Regions from separate parts of the Streptomyces sp. NPDC102283 genome, predicted to be linked through region 3. Evidence: riboswitches for the same ligand, from Rfam matches in the RefSeq annotation. Region 3 holds a riboswitch; each other region holds the start of a gene.

Region 1 (10,394 bases), on a different contig from region 3:
GAGGCATTCGCCGGCGGCGGCGGTCTCGGCGTCGACCCCGACGTCGTGCACACCATCGCCCGCGAGATCGCCGCCGTCGTACGCGACGGCGCCCAGATCGCGGTGGTCATCGGAGGAGGCAACTTCTTCCGTGGCGCCGAGCTTCAGCAGCGCGGCATGGACCGGGCCCGGTCCGACTACATGGGCATGCTCGGCACCGTCATGAACTGCCTGGCGCTCCAGGACTTCCTGGAGAAGGAAGGCATCGACTCGCGCGTCCAGACCGCCATCACCATGGGCCAGGTCGCCGAGCCGTACATCCCGCTCCGCGCCGTACGGCACCTGGAGAAGGGGCGTGTGGTGATCTTCGGCGCCGGTATGGGCATGCCGTACTTCTCCACCGACACCACCGCCGCGCAGCGCGCCCTGGAGATCGACGCCGAGGCGCTGCTCATGGGGAAGAACGGCGTGGACGGGGTCTACGACTCCGACCCGAAGACCAACCCCGACGCGGTGAAGTTCGACGCACTGGAGTATGGCGAGGTGATCACCCGCAATCTGAAGATCGCGGACGCCACCGCCATCACGCTCTGCCGTGACAACCAGCTCCCGATCCTCGTCTTCGAGCTGACGACCGAGGGCAATATCGCTCGCGCGGTCAAGGGTGAGAAGATCGGCACGCTCGTGAGCGACGAGAGCACCCGGGCCTGACGGCCCCCCCAGGATGGACAACGGCCTGCCGGTCGGACACCGTGCAGGTGAGGACGCGACGCAGGACCCGCAGGGCCAGGCGATGACGACGCCGGGCCCACCCAAGACACGCAGGAGCACGTGGTGATCGAAGAAATCCTCCTCGAGGCCGAGGAGAAGATGGAGAAGGCCGTTGTCGTCGCGAAAGAGGACTTCGCCGCGATCCGTACCGGCCGCGCGCACCCGGCGATGTTCAACAAGATCGTCGCCGACTACTACGGCGCGCTGACCCCGATCAACCAGCTGGCCTCGTTCTCGGTTCCCGAGGCGCGGATGGCCGTCGTGACGCCGTTCGACAAGACCGCGCTGCGCAACATCGAGCAGGCGATCCGCGACTCCGATCTCGGCGTCAACCCGAGCAACGACGGCAATATCATCCGGGTGACGTTCCCCGAGCTCACCCAGGACCGCCGCAAGGAGTACATCAAGGTCGCCAAGACCAAGGCCGAGGACTCCAAGATCTCGATCCGCTCCATCCGCCGCAAGGCCAAGGAGACCCTCGACAAGCTCGTCAAGGACAAGGAGTCCGGCGAGGACGAGGTGCGTCGCGCGGAGAAGGAGCTCGACGACACCACCGCGAAGTACGTCGCGCAGGTGGACGAGCTGCTCAAGCACAAGGAAGCCGAGCTGCTCGAAGTCTGATGAACGACTCTTCCCGGGGTGCCCCGCAAGGAGCCGGTTACTGGGGCACGCCCGAGATGAGGGCGGCCCCGGCGGGTCCGGCCCACGATGTGCATGGCGCCCAGCAGACTCGGCCCATGCCCAACGTGCCGGACGTTCCCGACGCAGGTAGAGACGCACAGAGCCGCGACGACCGGGACAGGGATGCCGCTCACGTCAGCGGCCCCCTGTTCCGTGACGAGAAGCCGCAGGAGCCCATGTCCACCCCGCTGCCGCCCCCGCCGCAGAAGAAGCACGCGGGGCGTGATCTGCGCGCCGCCATAGGGGTGGCCGTGGGTCTCGGCGCCGTCATCGGCGTCTCGCTGTTCATCGTGAAGGCCGCTTTCATCGGCGTGGTAGTGGCCGCGGTCGTGGTCGGCCTCTGGGAGCTGACGTCCCGCCTCCAGGAGCGCAAGGGCATCAAGGCGCCCCTGGTGCCGCTGGCCGTGGGCGGAGCCGCGATGGTCGTCGCGGGTTACGCGCGAGGGCCCGAGGGCGCCTGGATCGCGATGGCCCTGACCGCCCTCGCGGTGCTGGTCTGGCGGATGACCGAACCGCCCGACGGGTATCTCAAGGACGTCACGGCCGGGGTCTTCGCGGCGTTCTACGTACCCTTCCTGGCCACCTTCGTCGCCCTGATGCTGACGGCGGACGACGGCTCGTGGCGGGTCCTGACCTTCCTGATCCTCACGGTGGTCAGCGACACCGGGGCGTACGCGGTCGGCTGGCGCTTCGGCACGCACAAGCTCGCCCCGCGCATCAGCCCCGGCAAGACCCGCGAAGGCCTGTTCGGAGCGGTCGCCTTCGCGATGGTCGCCGGCGCCCTGTGCATGGAGTTCCTGATCGACGACGGCGCCTGGTGGCAGGGCCTGCTGCTCGGCCTCGCGGTCGCGGCCAGCGCCACCCTCGGCGACCTGGGCGAGTCCATGATCAAGCGGGACCTCGGGATCAAGGACATGGGCACCCTGCTTCCCGGCCACGGCGGCATCATGGACCGGCTGGACTCGCTCCTGCCGACCGCGCCGGTCGTCTGGCTGCTGCTGGTGCTGTTCGTCGGCTCCGGCTGACCGCTTCGGCACCCTCTTACCCTGTCCCACCTGCACGTTTCGCGAGTGAGGGTCCGTCGTCCACAGGGCGGCGGGCCCTCACCCGTCTGTCTGCGACACTGGATGAACCATGCCTAAGCCCGGAGAACTCACTTTCGTCGCGCCCCGCGGATCCAAGAAGCCGCCGCGGCACATCGCCGACCTCACGCCCGCCGAGCGCAAGGAAGCGGTCGCCGCGACCGGTGAGAAGCCGTTCCGCGCCCAGCAGCTCTCGCAGCACTACTTCGCGCGGTACGCGCACGACCCGGCGGAGTGGACGAACATCCCGGCCGGATCGCGGGAGAAGCTCGCCGAGGCGCTGTTCCCCGATCTGATGTCCGTGATGCGGCACATCAGCTGCGATGACGACACGACGCGCAAGACCCTGTGGAAGCTGCACGACGGGACGCTCGTCGAGTCCGTCCTGATGCGCTATCCCGACCGCGTCACGATGTGCATCTCCTCGCAGGCCGGCTGCGGAATGAACTGCCCCTTCTGCGCCACCGGGCAGGCCGGCCTCGACCGCAATCTGTCGACCGCCGAGATCGTGCACCAGATCGTCGACGGCATGCGCGCCCTGCGCGACGGCGAGGTGCCCGGCGGGCCCGCGCGGCTGTCCAACATCGTCTTCATGGGCATGGGCGAGCCGCTCGCCAACTACAACCGGGTGGTCGGCGCGATCCGCCGTCTCACCGACCCGGAGCCGGACGGTCTCGGCCTCTCGCAGCGCGGGATCACCGTCTCCACCGTGGGCCTCGTCCCGGCCATGCTGCGCTTCGCCGACGAGGGCTTCAAGTGCCGCCTCGCCGTCTCGCTGCACGCCCCGGACGACGAGCTGCGCGACACCCTGGTCCCCGTCAACACCCGGTGGAACGTCCGCGAGGTGCTGGACGCCGCCTGGGAGTACGCCGAGAAGTCCGGCCGCCGGATCTCCATCGAGTACGCCCTGATCCGGGACATCAACGACCAGGCCTGGCGTGGCGACCGGCTCGGCCGACTGCTCAAGGGCAAGCGGGTGCACGTCAACCTGATCCCGCTGAACCCCACGCCCGGCTCCAAGTGGACCGCCTCGCGGCCCGAGGACGAGAAGGCGTTCGTCGAGGCCATCGCGGCCCACGGCGTGCCCGTCACCGTCCGGGACACCCGCGGTCAGGAGATCGACGGGGCTTGCGGTCAGCTGGCGGCCTCCGAGCGCTAGCCGGCCTCTCCCGGACGGGCGGCCGAAATCCGCCGGTGTAGCCTGGGCTCGAAATCAACTTCATATTCCGACAGGGGAGCGCCACAGCGCTGAGAGTGCGGCACCAAGGACAGGTTGGCCGCAGACCCTCTGAACCTCGCCCGGGTCATTCCGGGTAGGAAGTTCGGACCTTACTCAAGCTGTTGCGCCCTGCCCGCTTCCGGTTCGCCGGACAGCGGGCGGGGCCGCGTCTCTTCCTGGTCATCTCCAGGAGGAATCACATGAACACCACCACGAAGTACGCGGCGACCGCGCTCGCCGCCGCTCTCGGCGTCACCGTGCTCGCGGGCTGCGGCGACGGCGGTTCCGCCGGCTCCGGGGAGTCCAAGGGCCCCGGCTCCAAGACCGTGACCCTGGTGAGCCACGACTCCTTCAACGTCTCGGACAAGGTGCTGAAGGCGTTCACGAAGGAGACCGGCTACAAGGTCGAGATCCTCAAGAGCGGCGACGCCGGAGCCGCGCTCAACCAGGAGATCCTCACCAAGGGATCCCCGCGCGGCGACGTCTTCTTCGGCGTCGACAACACCCTGCTCTCCCGCGCCCTCGACAACGGTCTCTTCACCGCGTACGAGGCCAAGGGCCTGGACACGGTCGCGGCGGACACGCAGACGGACGGGAAGAGGCGGGTCACGCCCGTCGACACCGGTGACATCTGCGTCAACTACGACAAGAAGTACTTCGCCGACAAGAAGCTCGCGCCGCCGAAGACCTTCCAGGACCTGCTCGAGCCCGCGTACAAGAACCTCCTCGTCACCGAGAACGCCGCGAGTTCCTCGCCCGGTCTCGGCTTCCTGCTCGGCACCATCGCCGCCCAGGGAGAGGACGGCTACGAGGCGTACTGGAAGAAGCTGAAGGCCAACGGCGTCAAGGTCGTCGACGGCTGGGAGCAGGCGTACAACGAGGAGTTCTCCGGCTCCGCGGGCGGCAAGAAGGCAGGCGCCGACCGGCCGCTCGTCGTCAGCTACGCCTCCAGCCCGCCCGTCGAGGTGCTCTACGCCGACCCGCAGCCGAAGGAGGCGCCCACCGGGGTCGCCACCGGCACCTGCTTCCGGCAGACCGAGTACGCCGGGCTGCTGACCGGTGCGAAGAACGAGGCGGGCGGCAAGGCGCTGCTGGACTTCATGATCAGCAAGACGTTCCAGGAGGACATGCCGCTGAACATGTTCGTGAACCCGGTCGTGAAGGACGCGACCCTCCCCGAGCTGTTCACGAAGTTCGGCGAGAAGATCGACACGCCTCCCACCGTCGCACCCGAGAAGATCACCGCCAACCGTGAGCAGTGGATCCAGTCGTGGCAGTCGCTGGTCCTGAAGTAGAGCCCGGGGCCAAGACCGCCGAGGCCGCCCGGACCCGACGCGGGGCCGGGCGGCGCGGGGCCGCGCGGCGGCTCGGCCTGATGGCCGTGCCCGTGGCGTTCTTCGCGGTGTTCTTCGCCTATCCCGTGACCGCCATCGTCGGCCGCGGGCTCAAGGCGGGGGGCGACTGGCAGTTCGGACGGATCGGCGAGGTGCTGGCCCGCCCGGACATCCTCGACGTCCTCTGGTTCACCACCTGGCAGGCCCTCGCCTCGACCGCGCTCACCCTGCTGATCGCCCTGCCCGGGGCGTATGTCTTCGCCCGCTTCGACTTCCCCGGCAAGCAACTGCTGCGGGCGGTCGTCACCGTGCCCTTCGTGCTGCCCACCGTCGTCGTCGGCACCGCGTTCCTGGCGCTGCTCGGGCGCGGCGGGCTCCTCGACGAGGTGTGGGGCGTCCGCCTCGACACCACCGTGTGGGCGATCCTGCTGGCCCACGTCTTCTTCAACTACGCGGTGGTCGTGCGGACGGTGGGCGGTCTCTGGTCCCAGCTGGACCCGCGGCAGGAGGAGGCCGCCCGGGTGCTGGGGGCCGGACGGTTCGCCGCCTTCCGCCGGGTGACGCTGCCCGCGCTCGCCCCGGCCGTCGCCGCCGCCGCGCTGATGGTCTTCCTCTTCACCTTCACCTCCTTCGGCGTCGTGCAGATCCTCGGCGGACCCGCGTACGCCACCCTGGAGGTGGAGGTCTACCGGCAGACCGCGCAACTCCTCGACCTGCCGACGGCGGCCGTGCTGACCCTGGTGCAGTTCGCCGCGGTCGGCGCGATCCTCGCCGTGCACGCCGTGACCGTACGCCGCCGGGAGCGCGCGCTGAAGCTCGTCGACCCGGACCGGACCTCCCGCCGGCCGCGCGGCGCCGGGCAGTGGGCGCTGCTCGGCGGCGTCCTGCTCACCGCGCTGCTGCTGATCCTGCTGCCGCTCGGGGTGCTGGTGGAGCGATCCTTCGATGGATCCGGCGGTTACGGCTTCGGCTACTACCGGGCCCTCCAGTCGGCCGGGTCCGGCGGTTCCTCCACCTTCCTGGTCCCGCCGCTGGAGGCCGTCGGCAACTCCCTGCGGTACGCGCTCGTCGCGACGCTCATCGCCCTCGTCGTCGGCGGGCTCGCGGCGGCGGCCCTGACGCGGCGGGCCGGGCCGCTGGTCCGCGGCTTCGACGCGCTGCTGATGCTGCCGCTCGGGGTCTCCGCCGTCACCGTCGGCTTCGGCTTCCTGATCACCCTGGACGAGCCGCCGCTCGACCTGCGCACCTCCTGGATCCTGGTCCCGCTGGCGCAGGCGCTGGTCGGTGTCCCCTTCGTCGTACGGACCATGCTGCCGGTGCTCCGCGCGGTCGACGACCGGCTGCGGGAGGCCGCCGCCGTGCTGGGGGCCTCTCCGCTGCGGGCCTGGCGAGAGGTCGATCTGCCGCTGGTGCGGCGGGCGGTGCTGGTCGCGGCGGGCTTCGCCTTCGCCGTCTCCCTCGGGGAGTTCGGCGCGACGGTCTTCATCGCGCGGCCCGACAACCCGACCCTGCCGGTCGCCGTCGCCCGGCTGCTGGGCCGGTCCGGGGAGCTCAACTACGGGCAGGCGATGGCTCTCAGCACGATTCTGATGCTGGTGTGCGCGGTGTCGCTGCTGCTCCTCGAACGTATCCGCACCGACCGATCCGGGGAGTTCTGAACGACATGCTGAGCCTGCAGTCAGCCACCGTGCGGTTCGGGAAGCGGACGGCTCTGGACGCGGTCGACCTGGAGGTCGCCGACCACCGGATCGTCTGCCTGCTCGGGCCCAGCGGCAGCGGGAAGTCCACCCTGCTCCGCACCGTCGCCGGGCTCCAGCCCATGGACGGCGGCCGGGTCCTGCTGGCCGGACAGGACCAGAGCGGCGTCCCGGTGCACCGGCGCGGCCTCGGCCTGATGTTCCAGGACCACCAGCTCTTCCCGCACCGGGACGTCGGCGCCAACGTCGCCTTCGGGCTCCGGATGCACGGCGTCGGGCGGGCCGAGGCCGAGCGCCGGGTCCGCGAGCTGCTGGAGCTGGTCGGCCTGCCCGGGGCCGAACGCCGTGCGGTCGCCGCGCTCTCCGGCGGCGAGCAGCAACGCGTCGCCCTGGCCCGCGCACTCGCCCCGCGCCCGAAGCTCCTGATGCTGGACGAGCCGCTCGGCCAGCTCGATCGCAGCCTCCGCGAACGGCTTGTCGTCGAACTGCGCTCCCTCTTCCAGGAGTTGGGTACGACCGTGCTGGCCGTCACGCACGACCAGGGTGAGGCGTTCGCGCTCGCCGACCGGGTCGTGGTGATGCGGGGCGGCCGGATCGCGCAGGAGGGCGGCCCGCTGGACGTCTGGCAGCGCCCCGCCTCGGCGTTCGTCGCCCGCTTCCTCGGCTTCGACAACGTCACCGGGGCGACCGTGACCGGCCGGGCGGCCGTCACCGCCTGGGGCAAGGTCCCGGTGCCCGAGGGCTCCCCGCAGGGCGAGGTGGATCTGCTGGTCCGGCCCGCCGGGGTGCTGATCGGTGCTCCCGAGGACGGCCTGCGCTGCACGGTCGGCGTCCGCACCTTCCGGGGGAACCACGTGACCGTACGCCTGACGCCCGGGAACGCGCCGGTGCTGGAGGCCGAGTGCGCGCTGCGGGACACCCCGGACGAGGGCGCGGTCGTGGGCGTCCGCTTCGACGCGGCGGAGACGGTGGTGCTGGCTGCCGGGGCGGACACCCCCCAGGCGTATTGATCGCGAGCGTGGTCAACGGCGTTGATCAATACACCTGTAGCCCCTGGGGCCCGCCACCACCAGTCCCAGTTCGTACGCCAGGATGACCGCCTGCGCCCGGTCCCGCAGCTCCATCTTCGCGAACAGCCGGTTGATGTGGGTCTTCACCGTATGGTCGGTGATGGTCAGCCGGTCGGCGATGTCCGCGTTGGACAGGCCCCGCGCGATCCATACGAGCACCTCCGCCTCACGCGCGGTCAGCCCGTCGATCGAGCGCGGCGGGGGAGCGCTGACCCGCTGCCGGGTGAACTCCGCTATGAGCCGCCCGGTGATCTCGGGAGCCAGCAGGGCGTGCCCGTCCGCCACCACCCGTACCGCGTGCAGCAGTTCGGGAAAGGTCGCGTCCTTGAGCAGGAAGCCGCTGGCCCCGGCGGTGAGGGCGTCGTACACGTACTCGTCCAGACCGAACGTCGTCAGCATCAGCGCCTTGGTCGTCCCGCCCGACGCCGCGACGATGGCGCGCGCCGCGTCGATGCCGCTGAGCCTGGGCATGCGGATGTCCAACAACGCCACATCGGGACGTAGTTCGGCCGCCCTGAGCACGGCCTGCTCGCCGTCCTCCGCCTCTCCGACCACCTCGATGTCGTCCTGCGTGTTCAGCAGGCCGGCGAACGCCGTCCGCACGACCGCCTGGTCGTCGGCCACCAGCACCCGGATCACCACGGAAGTTCCGCCTCCACGAGAAAGCCGCCGGCCGGGCCCCGGCCGGTGGTGAGTCTCCCGCCGAGCAGCGCGGCCCGTTCGGCCATGCCCACCAGGCCGTGCCCCGGCCGTCCGGAGCCGCCGGAAGGCTCGGGGCCCGGCCCGTCGTCCGTCGCGCGAACCGTCAACAGTCCGGGTCGGTAGTGGAGTTCCACGATCGTGTGCGCGCCCGGGGCATGGCGCCGGGCGTTCGTCAGCGCCTCCTGGGCGATCCGGTACGCCGACAGCTCCCAGGACGCGGGCAGCGGCGCCCGCTCGCCGGTGACCCGCAGCTCGGCCGCGCCGCCCGCCGCCCGGTGCTGATCGAGGAGGTCGTCCAGGCCGGCCAGCGAGGGCTGCGGAGCGGTGAGCGGCGCCGTTTCGGCGCCGTCGCCCGTCCGCAGCACTCCGAGCAGCCGCCGCAGCTCCGCCATCGAGGACCGCGCCGTGCCCGCGATCTCCTGGAAGGCGTCCCGCGCCGGGGGCGAGAGGTCCGGCGTCGTGTACGTGGCGCTCTCGGCCCGCACCGCGATCACCGACACCGAGTGCGCGATCATGTCATGCAACTCTCTCGCGATCGCGGCCCGTTCCGCCTCGGCCGCCTGCCGCCGCTCCATCGCCAGCAGACGCGACTGCGCGGCGGCCCGGGTGTGCCGGGTCTCCTCGCGCGCCCGCACCGCGTCGCCCGTGCTCACCGCACCCAGGATCATCACCGTCAGCACCAGCGTCTCGGCGTACAGCCCCAGGCTGAACCGGTCGGTGCCCTGGAGCGCGGGCAGCCCGGGGGAGCCGTCCCGCGCCCACCGGTCGATGTGCACCAGGTTGACGGCCAGCGCGGCCAGCGAACCCGCCGGAACGAGCACCGCCGGATGCTGCACCCGGTGCCGCCCGAGCGTGTAGCAGCCGATCAGGGAACCGGCGATGGTCGCGTACGCCATGTTGCCGTCGGTCGCGAAGCTGAGGAGGGCCGCGCCCACGGTCAGGAACCCCACGGCGGGCCGCGTCGCCCGCAGGGCCAGCGAGGCCGTGCAGACCAGCACCCCGAACGCCGTGATCGCCGAGCCCGGTACGAGAGCCAGCTCCACGACCGCGAAGAGCGTCAGCACTCCTCCGGTCAGCCAGGCGTACGCGGGCTCCGCCGTCCAGTGCCGCAGCCGTCGCCGGATGCCCCGGTTCGCCGGCGGGGCGTCGGCGGTGGCGGTGGCACCGGGGGTAGGGGTTGCGGTAGCGGTGGCCGGGCGGTCCGGCGGGACGGTTCGCGTCATACGGAGATTCTTCGCCCCCCGGTGGGCCGGCGCATCGGAGCAGGGGTGGAGTTCGCGGCGCCGTCTCATGCCACGGGTTGAGCTCAAGGACCGGACGGTGGTGTGACGCTCCGTGAACGGCACGTTCCTAGCCTCGGACGCATGGCCACTTTCGCGCTCCCCGCCCCTTCCGACCTGCACCGGGACCGTCCCGCGCTGCCCGGCGACGCGGCCTGGTGGGCCTTCTGCGCGGCCACCGCTCTGGCGCTCGGGACCTTCTCCTCGCTCGGCCCGCACCGGGTCTGGGGAGCCGCCGCGACACTCGGCTACACGGCCGCCGCGGTGCTCGCGGCCCGCGGGCGGAGCCCCCGTACGGCCGGGGCGGTCGCCGTCGCCGGCGCGGTGCTGCTGCCTCTGCTGGTGCTTCTCGCCGTGGACCGGGCGCAGTTGGAGGTCGACGTCGTCGCTCGCTCGGCGGGGCTCCTGCTCTCCGAGGGGACGCCCTATCCGGAACGGCCCGCCGTGCCCGAGGACTTCAACCCGTACCTCCCCGGCATGGCGGCCTTCGGGATACCGGAGGCGGTGGCCGGGCCCGGGTTGTTCACCGACCCCCGGCTGTGGATGGGCGCCGCCTTCCTCGGCGCGTTCGCCCTCGCC
Region 2 (10,394 bases), on a different contig from region 3:
GGGGAGATCACCCTGCCGCTTGCGGGCGTCCGTGCACAGATAGAGCCGGGCATCGGACAGCTGCTCGCGAGGCGTGGACATGGGCGGACTCCCTCGTGGTCGTGACGGTGCACGGGCCGCGCCGGGCGGCCCGTGCTCCGCTTCCTGTCGTGTCGGTTCAGACGGCGAGCGCCTGGGCGCGGCGCTTCACCTCCGTACCGCGATTCTCGCTCAGCGCCTGTGCGGGGGTGCCGGGCAGGGTCTGGTCGGGAGTGAAGAGCCACTCCAGCATCTCTTCGTCGGAATAGCCGTCGTCCCTCAGGAGGGTCAGGGTGCCGGCGAGGCCCTTGACCACCTTGTCGCCGTCGATGAAGGCGGCGGGCACCTGGAGCGCCCGGTTCTCACCACGGCGTACGGCGATCAGCTGGCCATCCCTGACCAGCTGCCGTACGCGCGTCACCTGGACATCGAGCATTTCCGCGATGTCGGGAAGGTGGAGCCAGGCGGGGACGAGAGCATCGGTCTTTGCGTCAATCTCGGTCACAGGGACAAGCGTGCCATCCAGGACCGACAGCCGGTAGCCGGGCCCGACCGTACGGGGGTCGGCCCGGCGGGCCCCGGGTCCGTCACAGGGCGGCGGACTTCAGCGGTACGGCGGGGTCGGCCGCCTTCTCCGGGTCGAGGACGGCCCCCGACTCGATGAGCCTGCGGCCCTGGGCGAGGTCGCGCGGGCGGCCCACGGCGAGCACGGCCACCAGCGCGCCGTCGCGCAGCCAGCACACCGACCAGGCGGCGTCCGCCCCGTCGCCGCGCCACACCAGGGTGTCGGCGTCCGCGTGGTGTCCGGCGTACTGCACGAAGCGGCCGAACTGCTCGGACCAGAAGTACGGGACGGGGTCGTGGACGGGGAGCGGCCCCCCGTTCCGGGCGGCCATGATCGCGGCGACCGCGGTGCGCGGGCCCTGGAGGGCGTTGTCCCAGTGGTGGACCAGCAGGCGTGTCCCGTAGCGGGTGGAGGGGAAGGAGGCGCAGTCCCCGACCGCGTACACGCCGGGCAGCGAGGTGCGCAGCGCGCTGTCGGCCGTGACCGAGCCGTCCGGGCCGAGCGCGACGCCGGAGCCGGCGAGCCAGCGGGTGGCGGGGCGCGCGCCGATGCCGACGACGACGGCCCCGGCGGGCAGGACCCGGCCGTCCGCGAGGACGACGGTCCCCTCCTCGACGCGGTCGACCCGGGCGCCGGTGAGGAGTTCGGCGCCGCTGTCGGCGTACCAGGCGGCCATCGGGGCAGCCACCTCGGCGGGCAGGGTGCCCGCCAGCGGGCGGGCGGCGGCCTCGACGACGGTGACGGCGCAGCCCGCGGCGCGGGCGGCGGTGGCGAACTCCGCGCCGATCCAGCCCGCCCCGACGACGACCACGTCGTGCTGCCGGTCCAGGACGGGCCGCAGCCGGGCGGCGTCGTCGAGGGTGCGCAGGAGGTGGACGCCGGGCACGCCCTCGGCGCCGGGCAGGGTCATCGGCTCCGCGCCGGTCGCGAGGATCAGGGCGTCGTAGGACACCGGCCCGTCGGCGGTGTCCAGCACATGGTCGGCGGCGCGCAGGGCGGTGACGGCCAGGCCGAGGCGCAGGGTGATGTCCAGCGCCTCGAAGTCGACGTCGAAGGCGGAGTCCTCGGCCTTGCCCAGCAGGACGGCCTTGGACAACGGCGGTCGGTCGTAGGGCTGGTGGGGTTCGGCGCCGATCAGGGTGACGGGCCCGGTGAAGCCCGCCTCCCGCAGGGCCACGGCGCTCTGCACACCCGCCATGCCCGCTCCGACGACCACGACGTGCCGTGCCTGCCGTGCCGCCCGCTGTTCCGTCTGCTCGCTCACCCGTCCACCTTAGTCAACTGACGGAGCGTCAGACAGGGGGGTGCGGGGATGGAGGGGCAGGGACCTCGGGGAGGAGCTCAGGAAGGAAGCTGTTCCACCACGCTGGTGCCGCTGCCCTCCTGGGACTCCCAGGCCCACCGCTCCTCCAGCCGCACCCGGCCGTCGGCGAGGTCGACGACCGTGGAGAGGCAGTGCCCGGACGAGGTCGTTCCGTCCTGTTTGAGCTGCACGTAGCGGAAGTCCAGCGTGTCCCCGTCGCGGGTGCCGACGAGATGGCCGCGCACCACGTCGCCGCCCGCGTACTCGGCCCAGATCCGGCCGTCCACCTCGTGGTAGGTGAAGCGGGTGCGGGTGCCGACCTGGCCCGGGGCCTGGTCGGCGACGGGTGACAGGACGAGTCCGTCGAGCGAACGGGCCATGGTGGCTGCTCCTCTACTGGCCGGGGGACGGCGGGGTTTAGGGTGGCCAAGGTAGAACACTCGCGGGAGCCCGGACGCACCGGGCTGAGAGGGAGGCTGGACGGCCTCCGACCGTACGAACCTGCTCCGGGTCATGCCGGCGAAGGGAGGGGCTGGACACTCATGCGCGTCTCGGGGAAGACCTCCGGATCCGACGTCCTCGTCATCGGGGGCGGAATCATCGGCCTGGTCACGGCGTGGCGGGCCGCCCAGCGGGGGCTGCGCGTCACGGTCGCGGACCCGGACCCGGGCGGCGGCGCCGCCCGGGTCGCGGCGGGCATGCTGGCCGCCGTCACCGAACTGCACTACGGCGAGCAGATGCTGCTCGGGCTCAACCTCGCCTCCGCCGCCCGCTATCCCTCCTTCGTCGCCGAGCTGGAGGAGGCGAGCGGCCTGGGCACCGGCTTCCGGACCTGCGGCACGCTCGCCGTCGCGCTGGACTCCGACGACCGGGCGCATCTGCGCGAACTGCACGCCCTCCAGGAGCGTTCGGGCCTGGAGTCGGTCTGGCTGAGCGGCCGTGAGTGCCGCCGCCTGGAGCCGATGCTGGCCCCGGGCGTCCGGGGCGGCCTCCGGGTCGACGGCGACCACCAGGTGGATCCCCGCCGCCTCGCCGCGGCGCTGTTGACCGCGTGCGAACGGGCCGGGGTCGTGTTCCGCCGGACGACCGCCGAGCGGCTCACCGTCGCCGGGGGCCGGGCCGCCGGGGCGCTGCTCGGCGACGGCACGGAGTTCGCGGCCGATCAGGTCGTGCTCGCCGCGGGCAGTCTCAGCGGCCGGCTCGCCGGGCTCCCGCCGGAGCTCGTGCCGCCGGTCCGCCCGGTCAAGGGCCAGGTGCTCCGGCTCACCGTGCCCCGGGCGTACGCCCCCTTCCTCAGCCGCACCGTGCGCGCCGTGGTCCGGGGCGGCCACCTCTACCTCGTGCCGCGCGAGAACGGCGAGCTGGTCGTCGGCGCGACCAGCGAGGAGATGGGCTGGGACACCACGGTCACCGCCGGCGGGGTGTACGAGCTGCTGCGCGACGCCCACGAGCTGGTGCCGGGCATCACCGAGCTGCCGCTCACCGAGACCCGGGCCGGCCTGCGTCCCGCCTCGCCCGACAACGCCCCGCTGCTCGGCCCGACCGCCCTGCCCGGTCTGCTGCTCGCCACCGGCCACCACCGCAACGGCGTCCTGCTGACGCCCGTCACCGGGGACGCGATGGCCGACCTCCTGACCACCGGCGAGCTGCCCGAGACGGCCCGCCCCTTCGCCCCCGGGCGTTTCGCACCCGCCGCCCCCGTACTCCAGGAGCAGCCCGTATGACCCAGCAGCCCGCCGTACCGGAATCCGCCGCCACCGTCTCCGTCTCGGTGAACGGCGAAGTCCGCGCCGTTCCCGCCGGGACGGACCTGGACGCCCTCGTCGCCACGCTGACCCCGGCCCGCTCCGGGGTCGCCGCCGCCGTCAACGAGAGCGTCGTCCCGCGCGGCCGGTGGGCCGCGACCACGCTCGGCGAGGGCGACCGCGTCGAGGTCCTGACCGCCGTACAGGGAGGCTGACCATGTCGGACGACGTCTTCACGCTGGGGCCCGCCACCTACGGCTCCCGCCTGATCATGGGCACCGGCGGGGCCCCGAGCCTGGAGGTGCTGGAGCGCTCGCTGATCGCCTCCGGCACCGAGCTGACCACGGTCGCGATGCGCCGGCTGGACCCGACCGTGCATGGTTCGGTGCTCTCGGTGCTGGAGCGGCTCTCCATCCAGGTCCTGCCGAACACCGCCGGCTGCTTCACCGCGGGCGAGGCGGTGCTGACCGCCCGGCTGGCCCGGGAGGCGCTCGGCACCGACTGGGTGAAGCTGGAGGTGGTCGCCGACGAGCGGACCCTCCTGCCCGATCCGATCGAGCTGCTGGACGCGGCGGAGGTCCTGGTCGACGACGGGTTCATCGTGCTGCCCTACACCAACGACGACCCGGTCCTGGCCCGGAAGCTGGAGGACGTGGGGTGCGCGGCGATCATGCCGCTCGGCTCCCCCATCGGCTCCGGGCTCGGCATCCGCAACCCGCACAACTTCGAGCTGATCGTCGAGCGGGCCGGGGTGCCGGTGATCCTCGACGCGGGGGCCGGAACCGCATCGGACGCGGCGCAGGCGATGGAGTTGGGGTGCGCCGCTGTGATGCTCGCCTCGGCGGTGACCCGGGCCCAGGAACCGGAGCTGATGGCGGGTGCGATGCGTCACGCGGTGGAGGGCGGGCGCCTGGCGTACCGGGCGGGCCGCATCCCGCGCCGCCACTTCGCCGAGGCGTCCTCGCCGGTGGACGGCCGGGCGGCGCTGGACCCGGAGCGTCCGGCGTTCTGAGCGCCGGTACGTGGCCGGGGGCGCCGCCCCCGGACCCCCTGCTCCTCAATCGCCGGAGGGGCTTGAATGGCAGAACGGCACCGGGAACGCCCTCGCCCGTCCGGGGTGTCGGCGGCGGCTCGTAGACTCTCCGGGTGGACACGACCCTCCAGGACCCTCTCGTCGGGCAGCTGCTCGACGGCCGGTATCGCATTGAGGCGCGCATCGCCGTCGGCGGGATGGCCACGGTCTACCGGGCCGTGGACACCCGCCTGGACCGGGTGCTCGCCCTCAAGGTGATGCACCCGGCGCTCGCCATCGACGTCTCGTTCGTCGAGCGCTTCATCCGTGAGGCCAAGTCGGTGGCCCGCCTGGCGCATCCCAATGTCGTCGCGGTCTTCGACCAGGGCGCCGAGGGCGCGTACGTCTATCTCGCGATGGAGTACGTGGCGGGCTGCACCCTGCGCGACGTGCTGCGCGAGCGCGGGGCCCTCCAGCCCCGGGCGGCGCTGGACATCCTGGAGCCGGTCCTCGCCGCGCTCGGCGCCGCGCACCGTGCCGGGTTCGTGCACCGTGACATGAAGCCGGAGAACGTCCTGATAGGGGATGACGGCCGGGTGAAGGTCGCCGACTTCGGCCTGGTCAGGGCGGTCGGCACGGCCACCGACACGACCGGCTCCCTGCTGGGCACCGTGTCCTACCTGGCCCCCGAGCAGATCGAGCACGGCAGCGCCGACACCCGCAGCGACGTGTACGCCTGCGGGGTCGTGCTCTACGAGATGCTGACCGGCGCCAAGCCGCACACCGGCGAGAACGCCGCCCAGGTCATCTACCGGCACCTCAACTCCGACGTCCCCGCCCCGTCCGCCGTCGTACCGGGGCTCCCGGTCGCGCTGGACAGCCTGGTGGCGAGCGCGACCGCACGCAATCCCGAGGTGCGCCCGCACGACGCGGTGCTGCTGCTGGCCGAGTCCCGTGAGGCCCGTGCCACGCTGACCGACGCCGAGCTGGACGCCGTACCGCCGGGGGCCCTGTCCGATGCCCACGACGGCGCGGACGACCGTACGAGCGTGATCCCGCGGGCCCTCCCGGCGGACGGCGACGGCGTGCACCGCACCAGCCGGCTGGAGATGCCGCCCGCGGGACCCGGCGCTCCCCGGCGCGGGACCGGCCGTCGCGGCCCGTTCGGCGGGCCGCACCGCAAGCTGATCTTGGTGCTCACCGCCGTACTGCTGACGCTGGGCATCGGGACGGGCGTCTGGTACATCAACTCCGGGCAGTTCACCCAGGTCCCCTCGCTGCTGGGCCAGACCCAGCAGACGGCGGAGAAGCGGCTCTCCGACGAGGGCCTCGGGCTCAAGGGCGTGGAGCGGGTCTTCAGCGACACCGTCGAGCGGGGCTCCGTCGTCAGCAGCGACCCCGCATCGGGCGACCGGATCCGGGGCAACGGCTCGGTGAGGCTCGTCGTCTCGCGGGGTCCGGAGATCGTGCGGGTGCCCGATGTCCTGGGCCGTTCCCTCGCGGACGCCCGGCGTTCCCTGAAGAAGGTGGGCCTGGTCCCCGGGATGGTGACCAGGGAGTTCAGCGAGGACGTGGCCCGCGGCGAGGTGATCCGCACGGATCCCCGCGCGGGCACCGACCGCAACCCGGACACGGCCGTGGCGCTCGTCGTCAGCAAGGGCGCCCCGATCGACGTCCCGGACGTCACCGGACTCTCCGCCGAGGAGGCCGCCGCCGAGCTGGCGGCCGAGGGGCTGAAGGCCGAGGTGCTGCCCGGCCGGGTCCACTCCGCCCAGGCCGAGGGCGCCGTCGCCGAGCAGTCCCCCGGCGAGGGCGTCGAGGCCGCCGAGGGCGACACCATCGAGCTGACCGTCTCCAAGGGCCCCCGGATGCTGGACGTCCCGGACGTCACCGGCCGGGACGTCGACGAGGCGCGGAGCACGCTGGAGGAGGCGGGCTTCGACGTGAAGGTCGACCGGCCGTTCCTCTCCTTCAGCGACACGATCGCGAGCCAGTCCGTGGACGGCGGCGAGCAGGCCCCCGAGGGGTCCACGATCACGATCAAGACCAAGGGGTTCTAGAACCAGATGCACGCTCTGCGCAATCCGGTGGGCGGACACGTCCCGGTGGCCGGCGGTCTGGCCAAGATCGGCCTGGAGTACGCCCGGGGGCTGGCGGCGGAGACCGTGCAGGTCTTCGTTGCCAATCCGCGCGGCTGGGCCACGCCCGCCGGGAACCCGGCGCAGGACGAGCTGTTCCGGGCCGCGTGCGCGGCGGAATCGATCCCGGCGTACGTCCACGCCCCGTATCTGATCAATTTCGGCTCGCACACCGGGGCGACGGTCGAGAAGTCCGTGGATTCCCTGCGCCACTCACTGCGGCGGGCCCGCGAGATCGGCGCGCTGGGGGTGGTGGTGCACACCGGTTCGGCGACCGGCGGACGGCCGCGCGCCGAGGCGCTGGCCCAGGTGCGCGAGCACATGCGCCCGCTGCTGGACGAGCTGACCCACGACGACTCCCCGGATCTGCTGCTGGAGTCGACGGCCGGCCAGGGCTTCTCGCTGTGCTCGCGGACCTGGGACTTCGGTCCGTACTTCGAGGCGCTGGACTCCCACCCGAAGCTGGGCATCTGCCTGGACACGTGCCACATCTACGCCGCCGGGCACGATCTGGCCGGCCCCTCGGGAATGCGGCAGACCCTCGATCTGCTGGTGGACACGGTCGGGGCGGGGCGGCTCAAGCTGATCCACGCCAATGACTCCAAGGACGTCGTGGGCGCCCACAAGGACCGGCACGAGAACATCGGCGCCGGTCACATCGGGGTGGAGCCCTTCCGGGAGCTGTTCGCGCATCCGGCGACCGAAGGCGTGCCGCTCATCATCGAGACGCCCGGCGGCAAGGAGGGGCACGCGTCGGACGTGGCCCGGCTGAAGGAGCTGCGGGACAGCCCTCAGAGCTCGGGGCCGTCCCCGGGCTCCTCCTGATAGGAGTAGCGCTGCTCGCCCCAGGGGTCGCCGATGTTGTGGTAGCCCCGCTCCTCCCAGAATCCGCGCCGGTCCGCCGTCATGTACTCGATGCCCCGGACCCATTTCGGGCCCTTCCAGGCGTACAGGTGCGGGACCACGAGGCGGAGCGGGAAGCCGTGCTCGGCGGTGAGGAGTTCGCCGTCCTTGTGGGTGGCGAAGAGCGTGTGCTCGGAGGCGAAGTCGTCGAGGCGCAGATTCGATGAGAAGCCGTATTCGGCCCAGACCATCACATGGGTGGCGTCGGGGGCGGGCGGTGCCAGTTCGAGGACCGTACGGGCGGGGATTCCGCCCCATTCGGCGCCCAGCATGCTGAACTTCGTCACGCAGTGCAGATCGGCGACGACCGAGGAGAACGGCAGCGCGGAGAACTCCTGGTGGTTCCAGCAGTGCTTGTCGCCGTCCGCGGTGGCCCCGAAGACCCGGAACTCCCAGCGGTCGGGCTTGAACTTGGGAACGGGCCCGTAGTGGGTGACCGGCCATCCGCGTTGCAGTCGCTGTCCCGGCGGAAGCTCGGACTGGCCTGTCTCGCGGTTCTCCCGGCTTTCCGGCTGACCCATGCCTCCATGGTGACAGACAGGCAGGGGTGGTCATGACCAGGGAGTACCCCCATCCGGGCAACTCGTACTAAGCATGCACTTACTGGACGGCCGCCGGGCGCGGTGCGAGGATCTCGCCAACTCGCAGAATCGATCACCGGTTGGAAGGAGCCTTTGCCATGCAGGGCGACCCCGAGGTCCTTGAGTTTCTCAATGAGCAGCTGACCGCCGAATTGACCGCCATCAACCAGTACTTCCTGCACGCCAAGATGCAGGAGAACTTCGGGTGGACGAAACTCGCCAAATACACCCGGGCCGAGTCCTTCGACGAGATGAAGCACGCCGAGATCCTCACCGACCGGATCCTGTTCCTCGACGGGCTGCCGAACTACCAGCGGCTCTTCCATGTGCGGGTGGGCCAGACGGTCACCGAGATGTTCCAGGCGGACCGCCAGGTCGAGGTGGAGGCGATCGACCGCCTCAAGCGCGGTATCGAGGTGATGCGCGCCAAGGGCGACATCACGTCCGCGAACATCTTCGAGTCGATCCTGGAGGACGAGGAGCACCACATCGACTATCTCGACACCCAGCTGGAGCTGGTCGAGAAGCTCGGCGAGCCGCTCTACATCGCCCAGCTGATCGAGCAGCCGGAGAGCTGACAGCCGCGGGGCTGACCGTCAGGCGGCTTCCGGGAGCTGTACGTCCCCGAGCGCGCTCATGACGGCGGGTTCCTGTCGCTGGTCGAGCAGCTCGCGGCGGGGGCAGTCGCCCCGGCCCAGCAGCGCCTGGATGCGGCGCACACATCCGCCGCAGTCCGTCCCTGCCTTGCAGGCCGAGGCGATCTGCCGGGGGGTGCAGGCTCCGGCGTCCGCATGCTTCTTGACCTGTGCTTCCGTGATGCCGAAGCAGGAACAGACGTACATGCGGTTCACCTCCCTGCGGGTCGGTCACGGGCGCCGCCCCCGATTTCCACGGTGAGGCTAACCTAACCTTACCCGCCGGACAACCGGCGGAAAAGCCCGGAAACGACGGTGGGGCACGGATCACATGGATCCGTGCCCCACAGGTGTGTCCAGCGCAGACCTCTACTGGTCGCGGTACATCTCGGCGACGAGGAAGGCCAGGTCGAGGGACTGGCTGCGGTTGAGCCGGGGGTCGCAGGCCGTCTCGTATCGCTGGTGCAGGTCGTCGACGAAGATCTCGTGGCCGCCGCCCACGCACTCGGTGACGTCGTCGCCGGTCAGCTCCACGTGGATGCCGCCCGGGTGGGTGCCGAGGTCCTTGTGGACCTCGAAGAAGCCCTTGACCTCGTCCAGGACGTCGTCGAAGCGGCGCGTCTTGTGTCCGGAGGCGGCCTCGAAGGTGTTGCCGTGCATCGGGTCGGTCACCCAGGCGACGGTCGCGCCCGAGGCGGTGACCTTCTCGACCAGCTCGGGGAGCTTGTCGCGGACCTTGTCGGCGCCCATCCGGACGACGAAGGTCAGCCGGCCCGGCTCGCGCTCGGGGTCCAGGCGGTCGATGTAGCCGAGCGCCTCGTCGACGGTGGTCGTCGGGCCGAGCTTGATGCCGATCGGGTTGCGGATCCGGGCGGCGAACTCGATGTGCGCGCCGTCCATCTGGCGGGTGCGCTCACCGATCCACACCATGTGGGCGGAGGTGTCGTACAGCTCGCCGGTGCGCGAGTCCGTACGGGTCAGGGCCGACTCGTAGTCCAGCAGCAGCGCCTCGTGCGAGGCGTAGAACTCGACCGCCTTGAACTCCGCCGGGTCGGTGCCGCACGCCTTCATGAAGTTCAGCGCGTTGTCGATCTCGCGGGCCAGCGCCTCGTAGCGCTGGCCGGAGGGGGACGACTTCACGAAGTCCTGGTTCCAGGCGTGGACCTGGCGCAGGTCGGCGTAACCGCCGGTGGTGAAGGCGCGCACCAGGTTCAGCGTGGAGGAGGACGCGTGGTACATCTGCTTCAGCCGCGCGGGGTCCGGGATCCGGGCCTCCTCGGTGAAGGCGAAGCCGTTCACCGAGTCGCCGCGGTAGGTCGGCAGGGTCACGCCGTCGCGGGTCTCGGTCGACTTGGAGCGCGGCTTGGAGTACTGGCCCGCGATACGGCCGACCTTCACCACGGGCACGGAGGCCGCGTAGGTCAGGACGGCGCTCATCTGGAGCAGCGTCTTCAGCTTGGCCCGGATGTGCTCGGCGGACACGGCGTCGAAGGC
Region 3 (10,394 bases):
GTCAATAGGGCCATGGGGGATCATTCCTGGCCAGATTCATCTACTGCGGGGTTGAACGATGCGCGAGTCGGTTCAAGCAGAGGTCATGATGAGCTTCCTCGTCTCCGAGGAGCTCTCGTTCCGTATTCCGGTGGAGCTCCGATACGAGGTCGGCGATCCTTATGCCATCCGGATGACGTTCCACCTTCCTGGCGATGCCCCTGTGACCTGGGCGTTCGGCCGTGAACTGCTGCTGGACGGGCTCAACAGCCCGAGCGGCGACGGAGATGTGCACATCGCTCCGACCGAGCCCGAAGGTCTCGGCGATGTGCACATCCGGCTCCAGGTCGGCGCGGACCGTGCGCTGTTCCGGGCGGGGACGGCGCCGCTGGTGGCGTTTCTCGACCGGACGGACAAGCTCGTGCCGCTCGGCCAGGAGCACACGCTGGGTGACTTCGACGGGAACCTGGAGGACGCGCTCGGCCGCATCCTCGCCGAGGAGCAGAACGCGGGCTGACCGGGCGCGCTCCCGATGCCCCGTCACCCTGTCTTACGACGACGGCCCCGGCCCGTCCGCGCGGGTGCGGCCGTAGCCGCCTGTGCGCCGCCGGACCCCGGACGGTCTGCGGAGACGACCAGCGCGGCGAGCACCGTGGTCACCGGAACCGAGGCGACCAGGCCGATCGATCCGACCAGCGTGCGGACGATCTCCTCGGCGACCAGCTCGCTGTTGGCCACCGTCCCCACACTGCTCTGGGCGATGGAGAAGAGCAGCAGCAGCGGCAGCGCCGCGCCCGCGTACGCCAGCACCAGGGTGTTGACCACCGAGGCGATGTGGTCCCTTCCGATCCGGATACCTGCCCGGTACAGATCCTTCCAACCCATCCGCGGGTCCGCCTGGTGAAGTTCCCAGACGGCGGAGGTCTGGGTGACCGTCACATCGTCGAGCACCCCGAGCGAACCGATGATGACACCGGCCAGCAGCAGACCGCTCATGTCGATGTCCGGGTAGAGGCCGTGGATGAGGCCGGTGTTGTCGTCGGTGTTGCCGCTGAGGTTCGCCCAGCCGATGAACAGGGAGCCCAGCAGCCCGATCAGCAGCAGCGAGATCAGCGTGCCGACGACCGCGACCGACGTACGGGCCGTCACCCCGTGGCACAGATAGAGGGCCGCCAGCATGATCGCGCTGGCCCCGATCACCGCCACGACCAGCGGGTTCGAGCCCTGCAGGATCGCCGGCAGGATGAACAGGGTCAGCACGGCGAATGACACGACGAGTGCCACCAAGGCCATCACCCCGCGCATCCTGCCCACCAGGACCACGGCCAGCGCGAAGATCCCCGCCAGCACCGCCATCGGGATCTTCCGGTTCACGTCGGTCACGGAGTACTGGAGGTCGCGCGGCGCGTCGGGGGCGTACGCCACGACCACGCCCTGACCCTCCTTCAGCTGTCGGGGCGCGTCCGGCTGGACCACCTCGACGAACTCGCGGCCCTTGTCGTCGCCGCTGGTCACCTCGACGGTGGCCTTCGCGCACTCCCCCTCCTGCTCATTGACGGCCTCCCGGCCCGAGGGCGTGGAGGTGTCGCCGGTCGGGGGCACCTGGGCGGCGTTGACGTCCGCGCAGTCGACCTGGACGACCTGGACGACCTTGCCGTCCTGGGTCTGCCGGTCGAATCCGACGCCGGTGCGCTCGTGGTCGGGCGCGCCGCCGGGCCAGAACGCGATCAGGCCGACGACGACCGCCGTCGCGAACGGGATCAGTACGGCGGCGATGACCTTGCGCAGGTGCCGGGAGACCGGAGCGGCCGGCCCGTGGCTGTGTGTGTGGCCGTGGCTGTGGCCCTGGGGCGGCTGGGGTGCGGGGTCGCTTTGGGGGGAGGTCACGGGGCGATCATCGCAAGAACAGGAGGGCCCTCTGGTCAGCTCGCCGGAAAGGACGCTAGCGTGGAGGCACCTTTGCACACGCGGGAGCTCGGAGCACCGGGCTGAGAGGGCGCTGATCGCCGTACATCCGTACGGGAAACGCTGCGCCGACCGCCGAACCTGTTACCGGGTAATGCCGGCGTAGGGAGTAGGTCTCATGACCACAGCGGACGCACGCACGCCTGCCTCGAAACAGAACGACGGAACGCCGAACGGCACGACGCCGGGCGACGGGACGCGGAACGACGAGGCCGGGAAGTCCATCGGCTGGCACAAGGGGTACGTCCAGGGCTCGCGCCCGGACCTCCGGGTGCCGGTTCGACAGGTGCACCTCACCAACGGCGAGGACGTGACGCTGTACGACACGTCCGGGCCGTACACCGATCCCTCCGTCGACACCGATGTCCGCCGCGGCCTCGCGCCCCTGCGGGAGAACTGGATCATCGCCCGCGGCGACACCGAGGAGTACGCGGGCCGCCCGGCCCGCCCCGAGGACGACGGGCTCAAGCACACCTCGCCGCGCGGCGGACTGCGCAACCTCGACGCCGTCTTCCCCGGCCGCCCGCGCCAGCCGCGCCGCAGCCGCGACGGACGCCCCGTCACCCAGCTCGCGTACGCCCGACGGGGGGAGACCACCCCGGAGATGGAGTACGTGGCGATCCGGGAGAACGTGGAGGCCGAGGTCGTCCGTGAGGAGATCGCTCAGGGTCGGGCGGTGCTGCCGGCCAACGTCAACCACCCCGAGATCGAGCCGATGATCATCGGCAAGCGGTTCCTGGTGAAGGTCAACGCCAACATCGGCAACTCGGCCGTCACCTCCTCCATCGAGGAGGAGGTGGACAAGATGACCTGGGCGACGAAGTGGGGCGCCGACACGGTCATGGACCTGTCCACCGGCCGCAACATCCACACCACCCGTGAATGGGTGCTGCGCAACTCCCCCGTGCCGATCGGCACCGTCCCGCTCTACCAGGCCCTGGAGAAGGTCGACGGCCGGGCCGAGGAGCTGACCTGGGAGATCTACAAGGACACCGTCATCGAGCAGGCCGAGCAGGGCGTGGACTACATGACGGTGCACGCCGGTGTGCGCCTGCCGTACGTCCCGCTGACGGCCCGTCGTAAGACCGGCATCGTCTCGCGCGGTGGCTCGATCATGGCGGCCTGGTGTCTCGCCCACCACAAGGAGTCGTTCCTCTACGAGCACTTCGAGGAGCTCTGCGAGATCCTCGCGACGTACGACGTCACCTACTCCCTGGGTGACGGACTGCGCCCCGGCTCGATCGCGGACGCCAACGACGAGGCGCAGTTCGCCGAGCTGCGCACGCTGGGCGAGCTGAACACGATCGCCAAGCGGTTCGGCGTCCAGACGATGATCGAAGGCCCCGGACACGTCCCGATGCACAAGATCAAGGAGAATATCGACCTCCAGCAGGAGATCTGCGAGGAGGCGCCGTTCTACACGCTCGGCCCGCTGACCACGGACGTCGCGCCTGCCTACGACCACATCACCTCCGGCATCGGCGCCGCGATGATCGCCTGGTGGGGCACGGCGATGCTCTGCTACGTCACGCCCAAGGAGCACCTGGGGCTGCCGAACCGGGACGATGTGAAGACGGGCGTCATCACCTACAAGATCGCCGCTCACGCCGCCGACCTGGCCAAGGGGCACCCGGGTGCGCAGGAGTGGGACGACGCCCTCTCCGACGCGCGGTTCGAGTTCCGCTGGGAGGACCAGTTCAATCTGGCGCTCGACCCGGACACCGCGCGGGAGTTCCATGACGAGACGCTGCCCGCCGAACCGGCGAAGACCGCGCACTTCTGCTCGATGTGCGGGCCGAAGTTCTGCTCGATGAAGATCTCCCAGGACATCCGGCGTCAGCACGGTGGTTCGCAGGAGGAGATCGAGGAGGGCATGGCCGAGAAGTCGAAGGAGTTCGCGGCCGCCGGCAACCGGGTCTACCTGCCCATCGCGGAGGCGGGCGGTACGTCGGCCGGCTGACCCGGCCGCCTCGGCGGAGGGGGGCCCGCCAGGTCACCAGTCCTGGCCGGCCCCCCTCCGCGAAGCCCACCGCGAACGGCTTGTCGCCGTCGCCCGTCACCAGGTGGATGCTGCACTCCGTCACGCTTTCGCCCGGCGGGATCATCCGGGCGACCGCGTCGTAGGGCGTCACACCGTGGGCGGAGGCGACCGGTGGAGGGTCTGGTGCGGCGGGCCCGCCTGCTCCGGCGGCTCGTCCGGCGTGGCTGCCGGGCTCTGGGCGCCCGCCGTGCCGAACGGGTTGTCGATGACGTAGCGCCAGTATCCGTCCGGTCCCCGGCGGGCGACGTCCGTCGCCGTGCCCGTGATCCGGACCTGGTCGCCGTGCGCGGCTCTGCCCTCCACCACCCAGTCGACGATCAGGAGTGCCAGGTCGCCTGAGACGTAGGTGTGGCGCGGAGTCACCCGGATCGGGACGCGCAGTGCGAGGAAACTCCGGTGGGCCGGCAGCCGGTCGGGGCCGGCCGTGGGGTGGCCGGGCCGGGGCACGAACTGCGCGTCGGCCTCGAAGAGCCGGTCGACGCAATCGGGGTCGAAGGTGTTGAACGCCCCTTCCAGGACGTAGGGGTGCTCGGCGGCGACGGTGGTCGGATGCACACTGGTGGAATGCGTCATGCAGCCAGTGAACCGCCCGTCGACGAGGGTCACCCAACGGAAACCCACGCGGCCGACGGCCAGGAACTGACGCCGACCGCCCGTGGCCGCACGGTCCGTCCCGAGCCGGACTGCCCGGTCGAGGTGGCCCTGACCGCGGTGTCGGGCCGGTGGGCCACGCTCGTGCCGCGCGAACTGATGGGCGGCCCGCTGGGGTTCTCCGAGCTGAGGGAACGGCTGCCGGAACTGTCGGCGAAGGTTCTCAGCCAGCGGCTCCGGGAACTGTGCGAACGTGGCCTGCTGTCGGTGGAGCGCCGGCGCGGATTCCCTGTGCGTACCTGCTACACCCTGACCGGACGCGGCCGGGCACTCCGGCCTCTGCTGATCGAGCTGTACGCGACGGGAGAGGCTCTCCTGGCCACGGGACCGGCCGCAGGCGCGAGCCCGCGGGGCTGAGGTCCGATCCGGCCAGGAGCCTGTGGGCGTTCTATGGCTTACCGGTCAACTACAGCCGTTTCAGGTCGGTTTGACATAGTTAGCTGCCTTGTTAAGCGACAGTATGGACACAGTCGTGTGGCAGCTGTATGTACGTTTGGCCCGCAGCTCATCTTCGCTTGACCCTCTCCTTATCTGTGGCTTACTTTCCGGCTTGCTTGGCTTGAAATTGGCGCCCCCTCGGAACGGGGGCCGGGGAGGGAATCACCATGAACTGGTACCTGGCAGTACTCAAGAACTACGCAGGCTTCAGCGGACGCGCGCGCCGCAAGGAGTACTGGATGTTCGCGCTCATCAGCTTCGTCGTCAGCCTGGTGCTCACGATCATCGGCAACCTGATCGGCGCGGACTTCCTGTCCTACATATACGCCGTCGCGATTCTCGTCCCGAGCCTCGCGGTCGCCGTGCGCCGCCTGCACGACACCGGCCGCTCGGGCTGGTGGCTGCTGATCGGGATCGTCCCGCTGGTCGGCTTCATCATCCTGATCGTCTTCCTCGCCTCCGAGGGCAAGCACGAGGCGAACCAGCACGGCCAGAACCCGAAGCTGGCCCCGGCAGTCTGACCGAAAAGCTCCGACGCCGGTCGGAGCAGCCTGAGGCCGGGCGCGGCACACAGCCGCCCCGGCCTTCGCCGTACCCGGACCTCGGCCCGGTTGTCAGTCCGGCCGGTGCTCCGGCCCGCCGAAGTCCGGGCTCGTGAAGTCGGGGCTGGTGAACGTGGGTCGGGGGCCGGCCGCCGGTCCGTCGTCCGGGCCGGAGAAGTCCGGCCTGCTGTATCCGACCTTCGGGATGCGGTTGGGTGAACGGTGCGGGGTCCGTGCGGCGGGCCCCGCGGTGGGGTCGGCCAGGGCATCCCGGAGGAACGGGAGGATGCCGCGCTCCAGCAGGGCGTGGCGCCACGCCTCCCTGGCCCGCGCGACATCCTCCGGAAGCTCCTGCTCCTCGTCCTCGGCGGCCAGGGACGTCGCGCCGTTGCGGAGCGCGGTGACGAGCAGGCCGATCGCCGCCACCAGGATCGCCGCGGCGGCGACCGCGGCGAAGAACCATCCGGCCGCGACCATCGAGCCGCCGAAGGCCACCGACGGACCGACCGCCTTCACCAGGTAGCCGACGAGCAGGAAGATGACGGCCGCGGAGCCGGCCAGCAGCGGGGTCAGGACCGTGATGACCGCGCCTATGCCGGCGCCCGATCCGGCCGCCGTGCTCCGCGGCCCGTCCGGGGCCGGGCCGCCGTCGATCTCTTCCGCGGTCGCCGCGCGGCGCAGCTCGCCGCGGGCCTTCACGTAGTGCTCGTACTCCGTGGCCGCGGCCGCGGTGATCAGCGCCGTGGCGCTGAGCGCCATGGTGCGCAGCTGTTCGGTGTTGAGCCGGTCCCCGACGCCCTCCAGGTCCGGGCGTTCATGAGCGTGGCGCAGTGCGTCGCCCAGGATCCGCTCGTACTCGGGTCCGTCCTCGGCCAGCAGGTGCGGAGCGCTTGTCATCTGCATCCCCCGATGCTCCGTCGGTGCCCGGTTGCCCGCGTGGACCGGGCGATCGGGCGGAAACGGAGGAGAGCCTGCCACTGATACGCCGATGGTAGAGCGCTCACGGCACGGGGTGACAGGGTGTTTCCAGAATTGGGCCCGGTGACGGGTCCGTTGATCGGCGGGGTCGACGCAGGCGGAACCTGAAGCGTCTTCCCCGCCGACGGTCAGTCATGCAGCGGGAGTTGAACCACCAACAGCTTTCCGGCCATGGTCACTCCGCCGTCCATGGCGATGGCGAGGTCGTCCGCGTACACGTGCGGACCGTTGATCACCGGCCCCGCGCTGTCCTCGCCCTCCTCCGTGCCGACCTCGCCCAGGAGGTACGGAATGGGGCTGTGGCCATGGACGACGCGCTGTCCGCCGTAGGTCGTCAGGAGCTCGCGCACCGCCTGGGCGCCGCCCTCGTCCCGGAAGGCGAACCGCTTGGTGAGCTTGCGGAAGAGGTCCCAGCACTCGTCGGCGTCATTGCGCGTGAGAATGGCCGTGATCGTGTCATTGACGTCCTCGATGGTGGACCCGTAGTCGAGGTAGGCCGTCGTGTCGGAGTGCATCAGGAGATGCCCGTCTTCCTCGACTACCGCGTCGAGCCGGGACATCCACTGGAGGTGGACGTCCTGGAGGCGGTCCATGTCGGTCTTCTGGCCGCCGTTGAGCAGCCAGGCGGCCTGGAAGGTGGCGGTGCCCGCCCCGGAGTTGACGGGGGTGTCGGCGAACCGCTTGGCGCCGATCAGCAGCAGCTCGTGGTTGCCCATCAGGGCCTTGCAGTAGCCGCCGGCCGCCGCCGCCTCGGCGGAGAGCCGCATGACGAGGTCGATGACCCCGATGCCGTCCGGCCCGCGGTCGGTGAAGTCGCCGAGGAACCACAGTCGGGCGTTGCCCGCGGCCCAGTTGCCGTCGGCGTCGATGAGGCCCTGCGCGCCGAGGGCGGCGATCAGCTCGTCCAGGTAGCCGTGGACATCGCCGACGACGAAGAGCGGGCCGCGGCTGTCCCCGGCCACGGGGCGCGGCTCGGGAACGGTCCGCACCCGCACCGTGTCGCCGCGGCGGATGACCGGGAGGTCCCGCTCGGTCGGGGTGTAGCCGTCCGGCTGCTCGTCGCCCACGACGGCGTTGCCGGGATGCGGCGGCCGGGGTGGCGCGGGAGCGCGCGGCGGCACGGAGGCGCCGGGTGCCGGGGGCACGGGAGCGCCCGGCGCCGGAGGGTTCGGTTCCGGCGCGCGCGGCGGCACCGGGGAAGGAGGTGCCGCCTGGGCTTGCGGTGGCACGGGTGTCTGCGCATACGGCGGAACCCGGAAGTCACGCAACGTCGCCGTCCGCACCACGGGTTCCTGACCGGCCCCCTGAGTCATCGACCCCTCCACCACCGTCGCGCCGCCGTACACCTGACGGGCCCTGCCTGGTAGAGGTGGTCCGCGGTGTCGTGCGCCCATCATAGGAATGCGGATCGATCTGTGTGACGCACCAGGGGTGGTGAATCCGGGCGCACGCACGGTTCATCGGTCGATTGGTCCGAAAAGAGATGATCAGTCCCCGCTGGGGGAGCGCGGCGCGCTGACCGTGGTGCGTGGTGGACGTCGTTGCGAGGAGGTCCGGACGATGAGCTCCGTCGGTATGACCTGCTCCACCGGCCCGTCGTGCCCGATCCCTTCGATGGCGTCGATGAGCAGTTGGACCACGGCCGTGCCGATGCGGCGGGGCTTCAGCGAGAGCGTCGTGATGGGCGGCTCGGTGGCCGCGTACACGGTGGACTCGCTGCAGCAGACCAGCAGCAGGTCCTCGGGGACCCGCAGTCCGTAGCGGCGTGCCGCCGCGAGGAGATCGGTGCCGTTGGGGTCGAAGAGCCCGTAGACCGCGTCGGGGCGGTCCGGGCGGGCGAGCAGCCGGTCGGCGGCGACCGCCCCCGCGCAGGGGTCGTGGGCCGGGTAGGACTCGTAGACGGGATCCTGGCCGACCCGCTCGCACCAGTGGAGGTAGGCGGTGGTGGACAACCGGGTGTAGGTGTCGGTGGTGTTGCCGGTCAGCAGGCCGATCCGGCGGGCCCCGGCGGCGGCGAGATGGTCGAGGAGGTCGAGCACGGCGGCCCGGTGGTCGTTGTCGACCCAGGCGGTGACGGGGAGCGTTCCGGCGGGGCGGCCGTCCGAGACGACGGGCAGCCCCTGGCGGACGAGTTCGGTGACGACCGGGTCCTGGTCGGAGGGGTCGATGACGACGGTCCCGTCGAGCGCGACGTTCGACCAGACGTCGTGCCGCGAGGTGGCGGGAAGGATGACGAGGGCGTAGCCGCGGGCGAGCGCCGCGGAGGTCGCGGCTCTCGCCATCTCCGCGAAGTACGCGAATTCGGTGAAGGTGAAAGGTTCATTCCCGTACGTGGTCACGGTCAGGCCGATCAGGCCGGACTTGCCCGTACGGAGGGTTCGGGCCGCGGCGGAAGGGCGGTAGCCCAGGCGCTCGGCGACCTCGCGGACATGGCGTCGGGTGGCGTCCGGGAGCCTGCCCTTGCCGTTGAGCGCGTCGGAGACGGTCGTGATCGAGACTCCGGCCGCGGCGGCCACATCACGGATACCCGCCCGTCCTGGCCGGCCGCTGCGCCGGGGGGTCTCCGTCCGGCTCACCTGGTGCTTCCCTGCTGCTGTCATGGCGAGCCGATAGTAGGGCTCCGAGGGGTGGTCGGTCCGGTCGCATATGCCCACGTTGACAGGCACGTTTCTGCAAGGTCACTGGCCATCAGAAACCTTACAATGAAAGGAAGTTGGCCGCTATTGCATGCGTGTTTCAGGTGCTGAAGGGTGGCAGCCTGCTGTATGTGCGATGTCTCGAAGAGGTCTCAACTCACCACTTCGGGGGACGCGCGCCACGGCGCGAGCCACCGGCGTGCGGCGGAACGGGAAGCGCTCCCCCCGGGAGAGGCCCCGGATCGGCCCCGCGCGAGGCCCCCATTCCCGGGCACTGCGGTCGATTTCCCGCTCGGGCCATTCGCAGCGGGGCCCAATCCTCATAAGGTGTGCAGTATTGCTGTGAACGGACGGTCGAGGAGGACCTGCGGTGAGCGAGACGAGCCCCAAGCTGCGCGCCGAGCTGGACGGCGTTCCCGCCTATGTGCCGGGGAAGCCGGCGGCGGCCGGCGGACCGGTCGCGTACAAGCTGTCCTCCAACGAGAATCCCTATCCGCCGCTGCCGGGGGTTCTGGAGTCGGCGCTCGCCGCCGCGGGGAACTTCAACCGCTACCCGGACATGGCGTGCACCGGCCTGATGAACGAGCTGGCCGACCGTTTCGGTGTGCCCCTCGCCCATCTCGCCACCGGCACCGGGTCGGTGGGGGTGGCCCAGCAGCTGCTCCAGGCCACTTCCGGACCCGGTGACGAGGTCATCTACGCCTGGCGGTCCTTCGAGGCGTACCCGATCATCACGCAGGTCAGCGGCGCGACCTCGGTGAAGGTCCCGCTGACCGAGGGCGAGGTGCACGACCTCGACGCGATGGCGGAGGCGATCACCGACCGGACCCGGCTGATCTTCGTCTGCAATCCCAACAACCCCACCGGCACGGTGGTGCGCCGGGCCGAGCTGGAACGGTTCCTCGACCGGGTGCCGAGCGATGTGCTGGTGGTGCTCGACGAGGCGTACAAGGAGTTCATCCGCGACGCCGAGGTGCCGGACGGCATCGAGATCTACCGCGACCGGCCCAATGTGGCGGTGCTGCGGACCTTCTCCAAGGCGTACGGTCTGGCCGGGCTGCGGGTCGGCTTCGCGGTGGCCCACGAGCCGGTGGCCGCGGCGCTGCGCAAGACCGCCGTCCCCTTCGGGGTCAGCCAGCTCGCCCAGGACGCGGCGGTGGCCTC

The links. A riboswitch is a leader RNA that binds a small molecule or an ion and turns the genes downstream of it on or off. The one in region 3 is predicted to bind thiamine pyrophosphate.
Region 1: it holds a riboswitch for thiamine pyrophosphate, as region 3 does, so the genes downstream of both, ACIRJT_RS28095 (thiamine ABC transporter substrate binding subunit) here and thiC (phosphomethylpyrimidine synthase ThiC) in region 3, are expected to answer to the same signal.
Region 2: it holds a riboswitch for thiamine pyrophosphate, as region 3 does, so the genes downstream of both, thiO (glycine oxidase ThiO) here and thiC (phosphomethylpyrimidine synthase ThiC) in region 3, are expected to answer to the same signal.

The regions. Positions count from the first base shown of each region.
Region 1 covers NZ_JBIWLQ010000016.1:102,504-112,897, reverse strand. Annotated here, with positions in the region: gene pyrH (UMP kinase) at 1-690, shown strand, start outside; gene frr (ribosome recycling factor) at 814-1,371, shown strand; gene ACIRJT_RS28105 (phosphatidate cytidylyltransferase) at 1,371-2,456, shown strand; gene rlmN (23S rRNA (adenine(2503)-C(2))-methyltransferase RlmN) at 2,566-3,672, shown strand; TPP riboswitch at 3,735-3,851, shown strand; gene ACIRJT_RS28095 (thiamine ABC transporter substrate binding subunit) at 3,933-5,027, shown strand; gene ACIRJT_RS28090 (ABC transporter permease) at 5,108-6,724, shown strand; gene ACIRJT_RS28085 (ABC transporter ATP-binding protein) at 6,730-7,773, shown strand; gene ACIRJT_RS28080 (response regulator) at 7,786-8,475, opposite strand; gene ACIRJT_RS28075 (sensor histidine kinase) at 8,469-9,758, opposite strand; gene ACIRJT_RS28070 (glycosyltransferase 87 family protein) at 9,900-10,394, shown strand, end outside.
Region 2 covers NZ_JBIWLQ010000003.1:310,427-320,820, reverse strand. Annotated here, with positions in the region: gene thiE (thiamine phosphate synthase) at 1-81, opposite strand, end outside; gene ACIRJT_RS08240 (Rv2175c family DNA-binding protein) at 158-523, opposite strand; gene ACIRJT_RS08235 (NAD(P)/FAD-dependent oxidoreductase) at 606-1,847, opposite strand; gene ACIRJT_RS08230 (hypothetical protein) at 1,925-2,266, opposite strand; TPP riboswitch at 2,319-2,431, shown strand; gene thiO (glycine oxidase ThiO) at 2,429-3,610, shown strand; gene thiS (sulfur carrier protein ThiS) at 3,607-3,846, shown strand; gene ACIRJT_RS08215 (thiazole synthase) at 3,849-4,643, shown strand; gene pknB (Stk1 family PASTA domain-containing Ser/Thr kinase) at 4,778-6,703, shown strand; gene ACIRJT_RS08205 (deoxyribonuclease IV) at 6,710-7,606, shown strand; gene ACIRJT_RS08200 (sulfite oxidase-like oxidoreductase) at 7,573-8,205, opposite strand; gene bfr (bacterioferritin) at 8,364-8,843, shown strand; gene ACIRJT_RS08190 (bacterioferritin-associated ferredoxin) at 8,862-9,107, opposite strand; gene ACIRJT_RS08185 (class II 3-deoxy-7-phosphoheptulonate synthase) at 9,270-10,394, opposite strand, start outside.
Region 3 covers NZ_JBIWLQ010000007.1:37,596-47,989, forward strand. Annotated here, with positions in the region: gene ACIRJT_RS15565 (SsgA family sporulation/cell division regulator) at 59-496, shown strand; gene ACIRJT_RS15570 (YibE/F family protein) at 520-1,866, opposite strand; TPP riboswitch at 1,937-2,070, shown strand; gene thiC (phosphomethylpyrimidine synthase ThiC) at 2,063-3,904, shown strand; gene ACIRJT_RS15580 (YybH family protein) at 4,073-4,558, opposite strand; gene ACIRJT_RS15585 (winged helix-turn-helix transcriptional regulator) at 4,550-4,993, shown strand; gene ACIRJT_RS15590 (DUF805 domain-containing protein) at 5,242-5,595, shown strand; gene ACIRJT_RS15595 (hypothetical protein) at 5,689-6,519, opposite strand; gene ACIRJT_RS15600 (metallophosphoesterase) at 6,723-7,922, opposite strand; gene ACIRJT_RS15605 (LacI family DNA-binding transcriptional regulator) at 8,082-9,194, opposite strand; gene hisC (histidinol-phosphate transaminase) at 9,601-10,394, shown strand, end outside.